3 regions of the Nocardia sp. NPDC059240 genome follow, and region 2 is predicted to be linked to each of the others. Evidence: riboswitches for the same ligand, from Rfam matches in the RefSeq annotation. Region 2 holds a riboswitch; each other region holds the start of a gene.

Region 1 (4,898 bases), on a different contig from region 2:
GTGGCCTCGGCGATGTAGGCGCCCAGACCGGTCGCCATCAAGGTGTGCTGACCCGATGACACGATCTCGGCGACGATGGAGGCGTTCCATGCCCCGCCCGCCGCGGTGATCGCGCCGGTGACGAAGCTGGGGAAAATAGCGGGCAGAATCAGCTTGCGCCACCAAAGAAGGCGCGGCAGCCGCAGATTCGCCGCCGCCTCGCGCAGATCGTTGGGCACCGCCGACGCACCGGCGATCACATTGAACAGGATGTACCACTGCGCACCCAGCGCCATCAGCAGGATCGAAGCCCACTGCAAGCTCGCGCCCGTGGCCACCATCACCGCGGCCACCAGCACGAACAGGAAGTTGGCCGGAAAACTGGCCAGTACCTGAACGATCGGCTGCGCCAGCCGCGACACCCGCGGATTGAGCCCGATCCACACTCCGACCGGCACCCACACCACGGTGGAGAAGATCAGCACCACGATCACCCGTGCGAGGGTGATCAAGCCCAGTCCCAGCGCATGCCCGACCTCGCCGAAACCGACCGAATTGTTGATGTAGTCCACGATCGCGACGGTTCCGGCGATCAGACCGGCCGCGACCACGATCGCGAACACCGCGTCCCCGGTACGCCGCCGCGCCGGGGCCACATACAGCGGATGCTCGGCCAGCCCGAACAGACCCATGAACCGGTCGATCGGGTACACCAGCGGCCCGAGCGCCCGGCCCAGCAGCCCGGGAACATGGCTGCGGCGCAACAGATCCAGCATCAGGCTGCGCGGCGCGTCCGCGGATTCGGTGTCCTCCATGCGGAATCGCTCCGCCCACACCGTGAGCGGCCGCCAGAACAGTACATTGAGCCCGATGATCATCACGACCATCACGGCGATGGCCAGCAACACCCGCCCGATCTGCGAATCGGCGTTGGCGGTGGCGACATACGAGCCGATGCCCGGCAATACGTACTGGCGGTTGTTGACGCTGATGGCTTCGGCCGCGGTCAGGAAGAACCAGCCGCCGCCGAAACTCATCATCGCGTTCCACACCAGCGGGAACATGCCCGAGGGGACATCGACCCGCCAGAACCGTTGCCAGCGTGAGAGTCTCAGATTCCGGGCGGCCTCATCGAGTTCACGCGGCTGCGAGACCAGGCTGTGGTGGAACGCGAAGGTCATGTTCCACGCCTGCGAGGTGAAGATCGCGAAGATCGAGGCGCACTCGAGGCCCAGCGAGGAACCCGGGAACAGGGCGATGAACCCCGTCACCGTCACCGACAGGAAGCCCAGGATCGGCACCGACTGCAGAATGTCGAGCAGCGGCAGCAGCACTTTCTCCGCCCGCGGCAGCCGCGCGGCCGCGGTCGCGTAGACGAAGGTGAACAGGATCGACAGTCCCAGGGCCAGCAGCATGCGCAACAGTGACCGCGCGGCATAGTAGGGCAGCTCACCCGGATCGGTGGACACCGTTGTGGGCGCGGAATTCTCGTCGAAGGGCACGTGCATGCCCGCCGAGACCCGCACGATCAGCCAGATCAGAATGGCCGCGCCCGCGAACACCGCGATATCCGCCCACCGCGAGCGCGGCCTATCCAGCACGCCGCGGGTGGGATACGACCGCAGTGACGCGTTCACTGCTCGTCCTCCACCGGCATCGGAACCGTGCGCCACCCGACACTGGTCACCGACGGCTCCAAGCTCAACCGGCTCACCGCCGCCTCCATCTGCCGATCGTCGCGCCGGTCCCCGGTCAACTCCGCACGCACCTGCACCCGCCCGGGTTTGGTGTCGTGGCTCGAGATCGAATTGAGCTGAAAGTCGGTGCGCGTCAACGACTGCACCAGCAGCGCCCGCACATGCGCCTCGTGGTCGTCATCGGTGTCGGCGGTGAACGCATACAGGGCGACCTGCGCCTCGGGACCGTCGGTCACCGGACGATCCACCGTGCGCGCCACCGTGCGCAGCGCGGTGTTCACCACGACCACCGCCACCGTGCCCGCCACCGCGGTCGGATACATACCCGCACCCGCCAACGCGCCCACCGCGGCCGCACACCACAGGGTGGCGGCGGTATTGAGCCCGCGGATATTGAACCCGTCGCGCAGGATGACACCCGCGCCCAGGAACCCGATACCCGAAACGATCTGTGCCGCAACACGAGTCGGATCGGCGTCGCGCCCGCTGAAGCCGTGCGCGGACAACAGCACGAACAGTGTCGCCCCGGCGGCGACGAGCGCGTTGGTGCGCAATCCGGCCATCCGCGCCCGGAACTGGCGCTCGAACCCGATCACCGCACCCAACCCGACACCGGTGCCGAGGCGCAGCAGCATTTCCCACGTGGTCATTGCATTCTCCGAAACAGGGGAGGACGGCGCACGCTACAGATCAGACGCTCCCGATCGGACGCTACAGGGCGTGCGGTAGCGGGCGAGGGATTGCAGCGGTGTCGCCGAGTGAACGATTGGCTAACGGACTTCGATACGGTCCATCGGGCACGACCACCACCTCCTCGGCACAGCGCATACACATGCCAGGGGAGTGGGAACGGCGAAAACCGCCGATTCGGGTACCACCCCTCGTAAGACGTTCAGCACTCCACGGCGTAAACCCACCCGCGGGTGGGAGCCGGTCGGGGCTACCCCTTAACTCGGGGCAACCTGTCCTGATCCGGGGCGTCTCTCGACGTTCGGGATCGCCGGCCTGTATCCGTGAAGGAGCCTCAGCTAACGACGGCACCTTGCGGCGATGAGTAAACACCCGTGCCCGTCGATCGGCAAATCGATGTGACCGCCGTCGCGATGGAGGTGTTCGCGTGAACCAGCTCCCATCATTATTCCGACCGATCGGTCGGATTGTTACGGTGGGCAGGTCCGAACCCCGAACAGAGGAGCTCGCAGATGCCCATCATCAACGTCGGCTACCACCTCGGAGTGGTGGTCAGCGATCTTCGCGCAGCCATGGACGAACTCAGCGAACTGCTGGGCTCCGACTGGGGACCGATCGTGCCCAGCGGGCATCAGTCCGGGCCCGGCGACCCGGCCGATACCGCACCCCGGATGACCATCTCGCGGCAGGGGCCGCCGTATATCGAACTGCTGCAACGCACTCCGGGCACGGTGTGGGATACCCTCGGCCTGCACCACATCGGCTACTGGGCCGCGGACGCGCGAGCCGAATCCGAACGGATGGCCGCGCAAGGCTTCCCTCTCGAGGCGAGCGCCGTCGTGCTGCACGGCGACACCGAGCCCGGTGTCTACTACCACCGCACCGCCGACGGATTGCGCCTCGAACTGGTCGAATTCGGCCGCGGCGGACCGCCACTGGCCCAATATCTCGGCCTGCCCTCCGACTTCGAGATGCCGACCGATGCGGCCTGAACCGGCGTAATTCGCGGACTTCAGCCGCGATACACACCGCGATAGGCGTCGATGGTCTCGACCAGGTGATCCACGATCTGCTCACGCGTGGCGCGCAGCGTGCCGTTGAGCCAGGCCGAGAACATGCCCGCGTTGCCCGAGGCCATGGTGACCGCTGCCAGCCGCCGCTGCACGGGATCGTCGATATGGGCGAAGAGGTGGTCCTGGATCAGCCGGGTGAAGGCGGGCATGACCGCGATCGTGGTCTGCCCCAGCCCCGTCGAGGAATACGGCTCCACCAGGAACAGCCGCGATTTACGCGGATCCTCGAGGACCTTGTCCACCAAGGTTTCCGACAGCATGCGGTCGCGCACCGGATCGTCGACGACGGCGAAGGCGGTCATCGGATCCAGGAACTCCTCGGCGATCTGCCGGTAGAGCACGTCGAGCAGTTCGTCTCGGCTGGCGAAGGATTCGTAGAAGTAGCGGTCGGTCAGGGTGGCGCGGCGGCAGACCGCGCGCATGGTGACCGCGCCCGCCCCGGATTCGCCGATCAGATCCAGTGCGGCCTCGAGCAGCGCGGTCCGGCGCGCCTCACGGCGTTCGGTGAGGGTCGTTCCACCCCAGATGCGGGGCTCGGCGTCGGAGGGCGGTTGCTCGGTCTGCACCGGGTCAAGAGTAATGCCCGGGGCCGGGCGGGCATGCACACCCGGCCCCGGACCGATCGGTATTGATGAGCAGGCGGGTCAGCCGGTGACCACGCAGGCGCTGCCCAGATTGATGCCGGTGCCGACTGTCACCAGCGCCCACTGCGACCCGTTGTAGGACCAGGCCTGCACATAGTGCTGCCCCTTGGCCGTCGGCGTCCAGCTCGAGGTGGCGGTGCCGCCGGTGCCGAGACTGAACTGCTGCGGGTTGAAACTGCCCGACGCGCTGTCGTAGAGCCAGACGTATTCGTTGGGACTGCCGTTCACGGTGACCGTGTAGGAGCAGTTGGTGCCGTAGCCGCCACCGATGCTCGAACCGGTGGCCACCGTGACGCTGGTGACGTACGCCCCGGCGTCGGGTGCGGTGAGCACGAGTGCCGCGCCGGCGGCGGCGAAGGCGGTGAATGCGGTGAGGGCCGACTTCCGTGACCGGATCATCGTCGATCATCTCCCCAGATGAGGGTGAATGCGGGATCTGCGACGCCGTTGGCGCATAAGGGAAGTGTCAGCGTTCAGGGGACCCGACACGCGCGTATCGGACTACTCGTCCGGTAGTGACCGCCGCCGCGGCAGCCGCCATGATCGCCCGCAATCAACGGGTTTCGCCGCAATCGACGCGAAAACCTCGACGCCCCTAACGATCCCCTAATTCGTCCGTCCGATTCGCCGAATAGCTAACGTGCCGCTAACGTTCCGATTGTCCGAATCAGTGGGGAGCGGCAACGCGCAGACGCCCCCGCCGACGGGCACGGCGAGCCGGCTTCCCCGCGGCTCGCACCCGCGTTCCCGCCAGCACAGCGGGTGCCGCGAAACCCGGCGTCGCCGAACCGGACCCGATCCCGCGTTCGGTGACG
Region 2 (4,898 bases):
CATGATGGCCAGCAGCATGCGGAAACGCTGCCAACGGGTGCGGCCCTCGGAGGTGTCGTGCTGACCGACCCGGCCCAGCGCGCCGACGATGTCGCCGACGTGCGCGCTGTCCATGACGGCACCCGGGTTCGGGCTGTCCGCGACGGTGGAATGACGGCTGTCGCCGTTGGAGAAAAAGGCCATGACCGTTTCTCCCTCTCTGAATCTTTCGCAGTACTGCGTATCGGCGATGGACCCGCTACCAGTGGTAGGGGTGGCCGCCCAGCGAGGCGGTGTAGAGGGCGGCCCTGGGACGGGCCGCCGCCATGTAGTGGCGTTCCTGATCGGTCAGCCGGGCCCTGGTACGGAGCCGGCGGACGAGATTGATCAGGGACACCGGCATCGAGATGGTGTCGCGGTGCGGGAATGCGATGACGGCCATGACTTGCTCCTCGGCGTGAAGCCAACTGCCGCAAGCGTTTCCGGGCATGCCGAAGACACGCCGAAGTCACCCCCGACGGGGTGGGAACTTCGAACTGGATCGGTCAGGAGTTCGGAAGGCCGCAGCAAGCTGGGAACGAAATGAGTTCTCGAAGCGGACTCGGATAAGGATCGTCGTCGTTCATGTTTTCGTCCCTCACCTCCTTGCTGCCGAGACGCACGCGGGCGCCGATACGGTTGGGCCAGTACGCAAGGGGTGGATGCCGCACCGAAAAACGGTGGGCGAGCACCCCTCTCGTCAGAGCTTCGGCACTGCACGACGTATCCCGCGACGCGGGAAGCCACCTGGGGTTACCCCTTAATCCGGGGAAACCTGTCCTGAGCCTGGGCGTCTCTCGACGTCGTCGGATCAGTGGCCTGTGTTCGTACAGGAGCCTCGCCTAGCGAGGTGCTGACTGAAGAAGTGTGAACCCCGCGCAAGCCGCAAGTCAAGGGCTGTCGATCGCATCTTTACGGAATCCGATTGCGCCGGTGCGAGTTTCACCGGCGCAATCGGACCGATCACGCGACCGGAGCGGCGGCCGGGGCCGGGGTGGAGTCCGGCGCGGCCAGGCGCTGGGCCAGGCCGATACCGACCGCGATGGCGGCGGGCACACCGGTGAACACCAGACCGGCCGCGGCACCCAGCGGGATACCGATGGCCGCACCGGCGACACAGCCCGCGATGCCGGTCGGCACCGACATGACCACGACACCGGCGATGGCTCCGCCCGCGGCGCCGATGGCACAGCCCGCGACGCCACCGACCAGGGTGCCGACCATGGTGCCCATGGAGGTGACGATGCCGAACTGGTTGACCGCGGCGGAGAAGGCGGCGTCCTGATCGGCCTGGTTGGCGATGTCCTTGACCACCGGAGCCGGGAGCGCCGGGGCCGGGGTGACGGCGGCCGGGTCCAGGTTCGGGGTGAGAGTGGCGGTATTGCCGTCGATCCGGGCGGCGATCGGGTGCGCGCCGGCATTGTCGAGCCAGCTCAGCGGGAACTGGGTGACCAGGCCGCCGGTGGTGTCACGGACCTGGAATTGGCCGTCCTGGGTGGTCAGCGAGCCCAGATCGGTGGTGAGCACGACGGACTTGTCGACCACCTGGGTGGTCCAGTGGATACCGGGATTCGCCTGTGCCGGATCGGCTTTGGCGTCCTGTGCGTTGCAGGCCACGACGCCGAGAGCGGTAGCGGCGGCCAGGGTGTAAGCGGTGAGCTTCCTCATCGAGATAAAACCTTCGAAATTCAGTGGGACGATGAATTCGAATGGGGGTGAAATGGCCAGCACGAATTACACGGCCGCGCAGCGGACAGCATGCGGTCGCGTAAAAGGGGTTTCGTGAATTGTCAGGCTCGTGTGGCGTGTTTCCACCCGCAAACGAGTGCGGGGAACAAGAGACTGGGATGCGGACTATCGCCGGATGGCACTGTTGTTCCTCACCTCCTTGCGGCCGGGGCGCACGGGGGCGCCAGCACGTGTGCACACGAGGAGTCCACCCAGGTAGAAGACCGAATCGGGTGGGCACCTCTCTCGTCAGAGCTTCGGCACTACGCGACGTATCCCATTGCCTGGGAAGCCACTTGGGGTGACCCCTTAATCCGGGGAAACCTGTCCTGAGCCTGGGCGTCTCTCGACGTCGTCGGATCAGTGGCCTTTGTTCACGCAGGAGCCTCGCCTAGCGAGGTGCTGTATTACGGGGCACAGCTTGGCACCAATGAGTTTGATAAGTCAATTCAGACATTTGCCGATGGGGGTGTTTCGTTGGTCTGTTCGATACCCTCCGTTGAGCCAGAATTCGAGTATTGGCACCGGCCACGGTGCAGGGTGAGGCTGTAGTCGCCGGTTCGCCGGGGACGCCGAGACAGGAGTGCTTATGACCGAAGCCACACCGCAGCCGATACCGGATTCGGCCGCGACCCTCCATCTGTCGCAGTTGCTCAAGTCTCCCGTGATCGCCGGATCCGGCGAATCCATCGGCCGCGTAGACGATTTGATCGTGCGGCTGACCGGTGGCGACGCCTATCCGGCGATCACCGGCGTGGTCGTCGGCGTCGGCGGGCGTCAGGTGTTCGTCTCGGCCGATCGCATCCGCGAGTTCGGCGCCGATCGGATCGTGCTGTCGGTCAACAAGGTCGACCTGCGCTCCTTCGAGCGCCGCGACGGCGAGGTGCTGCTGAAGGCGGACATCCTCGGGCATCGCCTCATCGACGTCGCCGCCGCGGAACTGGTGCGCGCCTACGACGTCGAACTCGACCAGACTCCCGAGGGGTGGGTGCTGGCCCGGCTCGACACCCGCCGCCCGGCCCAGTTCTTCGGACTGATCAGATCTTCCGGCGGTCATGCCTCGCGGGATTGGAAGGCGTTCGAACCCCTGATCGGGCACAGCGGGTCGCAGACCGCACGCGGCATCAGCGTTCGTTTGCGCGGCCTCAAGCCCGCCGAGCTCGCCGACCTGCTCGAGGATGCCGACAAGCATGAGCGCGGCGAGATCCTCGACCAGGTGCACGGCGATCCGGAGCTCGAGGCCGACGTGTTCGAGGAGCTGGATTCCGATCAGTCCAGCCGGATCCTGAACTCCATGTCCGACGGCGAGGTCGCGGCCCTGCTCGGGCGCATGCGCGCCGACGACGCGGCCGACTCCATTCTCGAACTCCGCCAGTCGCGTCGCCGCCGGGTACTGGATCTGATGCCGCCCGGGCAGCGCGTCAAGGTCATCACGCTGATGGGCTTCAACCCCGACAGCGCGGGTGGACTCATGAATGTGGATTTTGTCTCCTGCGCACCGAATTCCACCGTGTCGCAGGCATTGTCGATCGTGGCGGCGGCGTCCGCGCTGCAGCCCGAGGCGCTGCTGAAGATGCACGTGGTCGAGGGCGGGCAGCTCGTCGGCGTGGTGTCGGTGATCGCGCTGCTGCAGGCGGACCCGGGGCGCGCGATCTCCGAGATCATGGACGCCGACCCGGTGCGCATCGGCCCCGAGGCCGACCTCACCGACATCGCGCTGCTGATGGCGGATTACAACCTCTACCTGCTACCCGTCGTCGACGACGAGGATCGCGTACTCGGTGTGGTGACCGTCGACGACGTGCTCGAGGACATCATTCCCGAGGACTGGCGACGCCGCGAGCCCGCGCCGCGTCCGGTGCGCGAGCCCGCGCCGGCCGGCAAGACCCCGACACAGCACCCGAACGGCGCGGCACAGCTATGACGAATACACACGAAAACCCGCCGGTGCCACCGGGTCCGGAGCTCCGCAAGCCCGTGGATACGGCTTCGACCCGATCCCCCGGTGTGAATCGTCAGTCCGCCGTGCTGGATTCGGCGCACGTGGGTGATATCGAAGGCGCGTTCGGCAAGATCAAGCTCGGCGATACCGAGCATTCGCGCACCTTCAAGACCCGAATGGCGACGCTGCTCGCGATCGTCGGCCCCGGCCTGATCGTCATGGTCGGCGACAATGACGCCGGTGGCGTGGCCACCTACGCGCAGGCCGGGCAGAACTACGGTTACAGCCTGTTGTGGGTGCTGCTGTTGCTGATCCCCGTGCTGATCGTGAACCAGGAGATGGTGGTTCGGCTCGGCGCGGTCACCGGTGTCGGCCACGCCCGGCTCATCAACGAGCGCTTCGGTCGAGGCTGGGGCTGGTTCTCCGTCGGTGACCTGTTCGTCCTGAACTTTCTCACCATCGTCACCGAGTTCATCGGTGTCAGCCTGGCGGCGGAGTACTTCGGCATCTCCAAGTACATCGTGGTTCCGACCGCCGCGGTGGCGCTGGTGGTCATCATGGCCTCGGGCAGCTTCCGCCGGTGGGAGCGCGCGATGTTCGTGTTCATCGCCATCACCCTGCTGCAGATTCCGTTGCTCTTGCTGTCGCACCCCGATTGGGGCCGTGCGGCAAAGGCTTTCGTGGTGCCCGGCATCTCGGGCGGTATCAGTTCCGATGCCGTGCTGTTGATCATCGCGATCGTCGGCACCACGGTCGCGCCCTGGCAGCTGTTCTTCCAGCAGTCCAATATCGTCGACAAGCGCATCACGCCGCGGTTCATCGGGTACGAGCGCGTCGACACCACCCTCGGTGCGTTCGTCGTCGTGCTCGGCGCGACCGCGCTGGTGATGACCGCCGACTACGCGGCTCGCGCCAACGACGCGGTCGGGAAATTCGACGACGCGGGCGGCATCGCGCACCTGCTGGGAAATCTCGGCCACGGACTCGGATCGATCTTCGCGATCGTGCTGCTGGACGCCTCGATCATCGGCGCGGCGGCGGTCACGCTGGCCACCAGCTACGCCTTCGGTGACGTCTTCGGCATCAAACACTCACTGCACCGCGGCTTCAAGGACGCCAAACAGTTCTACCTCTCCTACATCGCCATGGTGGCGTTGGCAGCGGTCATCGTGCTGATTCCCGGTGCGCCCCTGGGGCTTATCACCACGGC
Region 3 (4,898 bases), on a different contig from region 2:
AACGCCGGCCGCTCGAGGGTATCGAGGGCGGGGGTGCGCCAGGTGTCGCGGTCGGTCTCGCGGATGGCCTTGCGCTCGGCCCGGGTGAGGGGAGTGGACTCCAGCTCCTCCACCTGGTCCGGGTCCAGGTTTCCGAGTTCCCGTGCGGTGCGCTCGGTTTCACGGCGCTTGCCGCGCTGCCAGGCGATCAGCATGCCCGCCCCGCCGAGGACGCCGACCAGCGCGCCGACACCGAAACCGACCTCGATGGTGAGCGTGGACAGACCCGGGAAGAACACCGCCGCGGTCAGCGCCAGCGACAGCAGCACCAGCGACCACACGATGATTCCGGCGACGATGTTCTGGCGCACCGTGTTCACCCACGGCCCGAGCACCGCCTTGTCATTGCACAGCAGCACCAGGAACACCGTGGCCGAGGGCAGCAGGACACCGGCCAGCGCCTGCACGCCCTGGGTCAGCAGACCCAGCACATGGTCGGGGCTGAAGGACACCGCGCCCGCGACGGCCAGCAGCGCCGCGTAACCGAGGTAGAACGCCGGTGCCTCACTGACCTTCCAGTGCAGCGAGTGCCGCTTGCCGAGGGTGTCGCCGAGGGCGTACGTGGTGGCCAGGCCGACCGCGTTCGCGCCGATCAGCGAGGCATCCAACAGCAGCATGGCGAACAGCGCGCCGACCGTGGTGCCCATGTGATCGTGCAGGGACTGGGCCACAGCCCCGGCGTCGGTGAAGTTGCCGACCGCGTCGGTGCCCGCGAGACCGAAGGCCGCCGCGGCCATGATGGCCACCGCGCCGACCATGACGACCACGATGCCGACCCACAGATCGATGCGCTCGTAGCGGATCCAGCGCGGCGTGATGCGCTTGTCGACGATATTGGACTGCTGGAAGAACAGCTGCCAGGGCGCGACCGTGGTGCCGACGATGGAGACGATGAGCAGCAGCAGCGTCGAGTTCAGCCCGCCCGGGAAGGACGGCAGGAACCCGTGCGCCACCTCGGAGACCTTGGGGTGCACCAGGAATGCCAGCGGGAACATCACGATGTTCAGCGCGATCAGCCCGAACAGGAACCGCTCCCAGCGCCGGAACGAGCCGCCCGCCACCATGGCGAACAGCGTCACCGCCGCCAGCGGCACCGAGATCGCCTTGGGCAGGCCGAAATAGTTGAGCGCCATCGAGACACCGATGAACTCGGTGACGATGGTCAGCGCGTTCACGATGAACAGGTCGCCCACGCTGAACGCGCCCCAGAACTTGCCGAACCGATCGAAGATCAAGCGCGCGTGCCCGACCCCGGCGACCGCGCCGAGGCGCACCACCATCTCCTGGTTCACGTACAGCACCGGGATGAGCAGCACCAGCGTCCAGACCAGCGCCATGCCGTAGTTCTGTCCGGCCTGCGCATAGGTGGCGATGCCGCCGGCGTCGTTGTCGCCGACCATCACGATCAGGCCGGGGCCGATGATGGCCAGCAGCATGCGCAGGCGCTGGCCGCGGGTGCGGCCCTCGAGGGTGTCGTGCTGGCCGATGGAGCCCAGCGCGCCGACGATATCGCCGACGTGCGCACTGTCCATGACAGCACCGGTGGGACGGGCATCTACTGCGCCGGCGGGTGCGGCGACGGTGGTGGAGCGGCGGGAGCCGTTCGCGAAGAAGGCCATGGCCCTTCCCTCGCTTTCGATCATCGGGTGTATCGGCATGCGGAATACACCCGGCCGCCAAGCGATTTCGGGCACGGTGAACCGGTTCGAGGCACACGTCGGTCCGCGACCGGCGTCGGGACGACGCGGGGCGGAGCGGTGTGGGAACGGATCAGCCGGTGACCGGAATGCGGCAAGCCGGGGACGTGGGGATTCGGAAATCCATACTCGGATACGGACTATCGCCGGAACTCATTGTTCGTCCCTCACCTCCTTGCCGCCGGGACGTACGGGGACGTCGCTGCCGGGTGACCACCGTGTCACCGCCTGTGATGTCGCATCGCGCACGGCAAGAGGGGATTCGGGCACACACCTGTGGCGTCGCCCCGCACCCCTCTCGTCAGAGCTTCGGCACTGCACGACGTATCCGGGGGCTCGCGGCCCGGGGAAGCCACTTCGGATCACCCCTTAATCCGGGGTGATCTGTCCTAACCCTGGGCGTCTCTCGACGTCGTCGGATCAGTGGCCTGTGTTCGTACAGGAGCCTCGCCTAGCGAGGTGCTGACTGAGCAATGGTGGGCCTGGTCCTGGACGTTGTCAAATCCGGTCCGGTCGGTTCTCCGGAATCTTCTTGCGCCGCAAGCCGGTCCGCGGACGGTGTCGGTGACCCCTTTTTGAAATCCAGGTGAACGGCAAGAATATTCGCCGCGCAACGGGGTCTGAATATGTGTATCGAGTCACTAAAGGGCAAATGTCCATTGCTGCCCCTGAGAACAGACTTAAAGTTTGCTTGTCAATAACTGAACCTGCGATGAGTTCTGATGACGCGGGCCTATTAAATCGAGGTAAATCAAGTGCGCAAGAGCGGATTAGCCGCGGTTACCGCATTGGTGGCCGCCGTCACAGCAATTACAGCGGGAACGGTGAATGCCGATCCCACCACCGGTGATGTGGGTGCCATCCACTACACGGCATCGGCCACCGACCGGACCGCGACCATCACCACCGATATCGGATCCATGGACGTCGACAACGGCGTCTTCAAGATCCACGGTGCCGATGGCTCGGTAGTTGCTGGACAAGAACTCACCTTCCGTGTCGACGATTTCGTATTCCCCATCGCGGCCGAAATCCGTGGCCTGACCGCCACTCTGACACCGCAGTTCGATATGCAGCACGCCGTCTATCAGCCGGTCGCCCTGCCGTTCGAGGACACCGCTCCGTGGAAGACTCCGTACGACCGTGAGCAGGCGGCCTGGAACCGCATGAAGGACACCATCTCCGTCGGCGCGACCATCGGCACGCTGGTCGGCGGCATCGGCGGCGCGGCCGTCGGGTGTGCCCTGGGCGGCATCGCCGTGGGAGCCGGCGCGTCGCTGGCCACCGGCATTATCGGCGGTCTGTTCTTCTTCCTGCCGGGTGCCGTCGTCGGCTGCCTCGCGGGTGCCGCGGCCATGGGCGCCCTGGGTGCGATCGCGGGCATGATCCTCGTCACGGCCCCCGTCGCCATCGCCGCCGCTGTCCAGTACTTCACCACCATCAACCAGCCCTTCGTCCCGGCTCCGACGAAGTAGTCGCCGTGGGCTCGGGCCCCGGTCGTGTCGATGAGGGCGCGACCGGGGCCTTCGTCTATGCCGGGCCGTCTTCGTGGATCGGGTCGGGCAGGGTCCAGCGCTCAGCGCGCTTCGGATGCAGGTAGAGCGCGTAGTACAGGTAGCCCGCGGCCATGGCCGCCGCCGCGAACGCGATCTGCTGCCAGTCGTCGCGGCCCAGGCTGTAGGCCGAGTAGAGCATCACCGCGATGACGATCACCGGCGGCAACGGCCACAACGGCATGCGATAGCCACCCCGGATCTCGCTGCCTGCCAGCCGGATTCGCAGCGCCGAGAGCGCCACGAACAGATACACCAGCACCAGACCCGCACCGGTGGCCACGATGAGCCAGTGCATCGGCAGCAGTGCGGCGGCCAGCACCGCGAGCGCACCCACCACCAGGGTCGCCACCACCGGGGTGTGCAGGCGCGGATGCACCGCGCCCAGGGCCCGATCGATCGGATCCGGCCAGCTGCGATCGCGGGCCGAGGCGAACAGCAGGCGCGCGATCTGCAGGATGATCGCGATGACGGCGTTCACGATGGCGATCGCGATCCCCACGCTCACCGCGGTATTCACCGCCGAACCGCCACGGGCGGTGAGGAAGTAGTTCATCGGTGCGTCGCTGTGCAGCAGGTCGGTGAGCGACGGCGCGCCCAGCACCACGGCGGCCAGCGGCAGGATCTCGATGGCGACCGTGGCAGCCAGGCAGATCATGATCACGCGGCCGATCGTGCGGGTGGCGTTGCGCGTCTCCTCCGCGTAGTAGACCGCCGCGCCGTAACCGTTGTAGGCGAACAACGCCACCGGGATGAGCGTCGCCAGGGATCCGATGCCCACGTTCGCCAGGCCGTCCGAGCCGATGGTCTGCGCGTGCACGAAGGTGGCCGGACCGCGCTCGACATGTGTCGCGCCCAGCGCGACGAGTACCGCGATGGCCGAAACCTCCACGCACAGAAAGACTCCGGTGACCCAGGCGTTCGCCTTGATATTGAGCAGCGCGACCACCGTGGTCACCGCGATGACACCCACGCCGACCCATTTCCCGCCGAGACTGGGAATCGCGACGCTGAGATAGTCGCCGGTGCCGAGTGCGATCACCGCGATGATCAGGACCCCGTTCACCAGCGTCAGCACGAAGATGGCGAAGCCGCTGGACCGTCCCAACAGTCTTGCCGCCCAGGTGTATTCGCCGCCCGCGATCGGGAATGCGGTGGCCAGTTCGGCATAGCAGAGGCCCACGAACACCGAGGCCACCGCGGCGAGCGCGAGGGTCAGCACGGACGCGCCCCCGGCCGCGAGCAGGACGGCCGGAATGATGATGAACACGCTGGACGCCGGTGTCACCGCGGACAGTGTGATGAGGATGTTCTCGCCCATGCCGAGTGCGCGGGAGAGCTGCTGGGGATAGGTCGCCATGGCCGAGCCTTTCTTTGACTTACCATCAAAGAATGAGGTAACTCAGCAGGACAAGTGGGGCGAAGCAACGTAACAATGACTTAACTGTCGATCGGCGGAAGGGTTCTCGGGTGGCACGGAAGAAGGATCAGGAGCGGGCGCGGCGGGCGATCATCGACGCGGCGCTGGCGGCGGCGGCCGAGCCCGGTCCGGACGGGCTGCGCATCCGTGAGATCGCGGGCAGCGCGGGGGTGTCACCCGCCACCGTGC

The links. A riboswitch is a leader RNA that binds a small molecule or an ion and turns the genes downstream of it on or off. The one in region 2 is predicted to bind magnesium.
Region 1: it holds a riboswitch for magnesium, as region 2 does, so the genes downstream of both, ACFXHA_RS00435 (MgtC/SapB family protein) here and ACFXHA_RS19965 (hypothetical protein) in region 2, are expected to answer to the same signal.
Region 3: it holds a riboswitch for magnesium, as region 2 does, so the genes downstream of both, ACFXHA_RS16460 (NRAMP family divalent metal transporter) here and ACFXHA_RS19965 (hypothetical protein) in region 2, are expected to answer to the same signal.

What each region holds. Positions count from the first base shown of each region.
Region 1 covers NZ_JBHZAC010000001.1:91,331-96,228, forward strand. The annotation lists gene ACFXHA_RS00430 (ABC transporter permease) at 1-1,616, opposite strand, end outside; gene ACFXHA_RS00435 (MgtC/SapB family protein) at 1,613-2,326, opposite strand; M-box (ykoK) riboswitch at 2,546-2,719, opposite strand; gene ACFXHA_RS00440 (VOC family protein) at 2,879-3,358, shown strand; gene ACFXHA_RS00445 (TetR/AcrR family transcriptional regulator) at 3,379-4,005, opposite strand; gene ACFXHA_RS00450 (hypothetical protein) at 4,084-4,482, opposite strand.
Region 2 covers NZ_JBHZAC010000005.1:262,023-266,920, reverse strand. The annotation lists gene ACFXHA_RS19975 (NRAMP family divalent metal transporter) at 1-183, opposite strand, end outside; gene ACFXHA_RS19970 (hypothetical protein) at 239-421, opposite strand; M-box (ykoK) riboswitch at 704-875, opposite strand; gene ACFXHA_RS19965 (hypothetical protein) at 982-1,686, opposite strand; M-box (ykoK) riboswitch at 1,981-2,152, opposite strand; gene ACFXHA_RS19960 (magnesium transporter MgtE N-terminal domain-containing protein) at 2,336-3,670, shown strand; gene ACFXHA_RS19955 (Nramp family divalent metal transporter) at 3,772-4,898, shown strand, end outside.
Region 3 covers NZ_JBHZAC010000004.1:386,884-391,781, reverse strand. The annotation lists gene ACFXHA_RS16460 (NRAMP family divalent metal transporter) at 1-1,658, opposite strand, end outside; M-box (ykoK) riboswitch at 2,023-2,202, opposite strand; gene ACFXHA_RS16455 (hypothetical protein) at 2,492-3,211, shown strand; gene ACFXHA_RS16450 (APC family permease) at 3,267-4,649, opposite strand; gene ACFXHA_RS16445 (TetR/AcrR family transcriptional regulator) at 4,760-4,898, shown strand, end outside.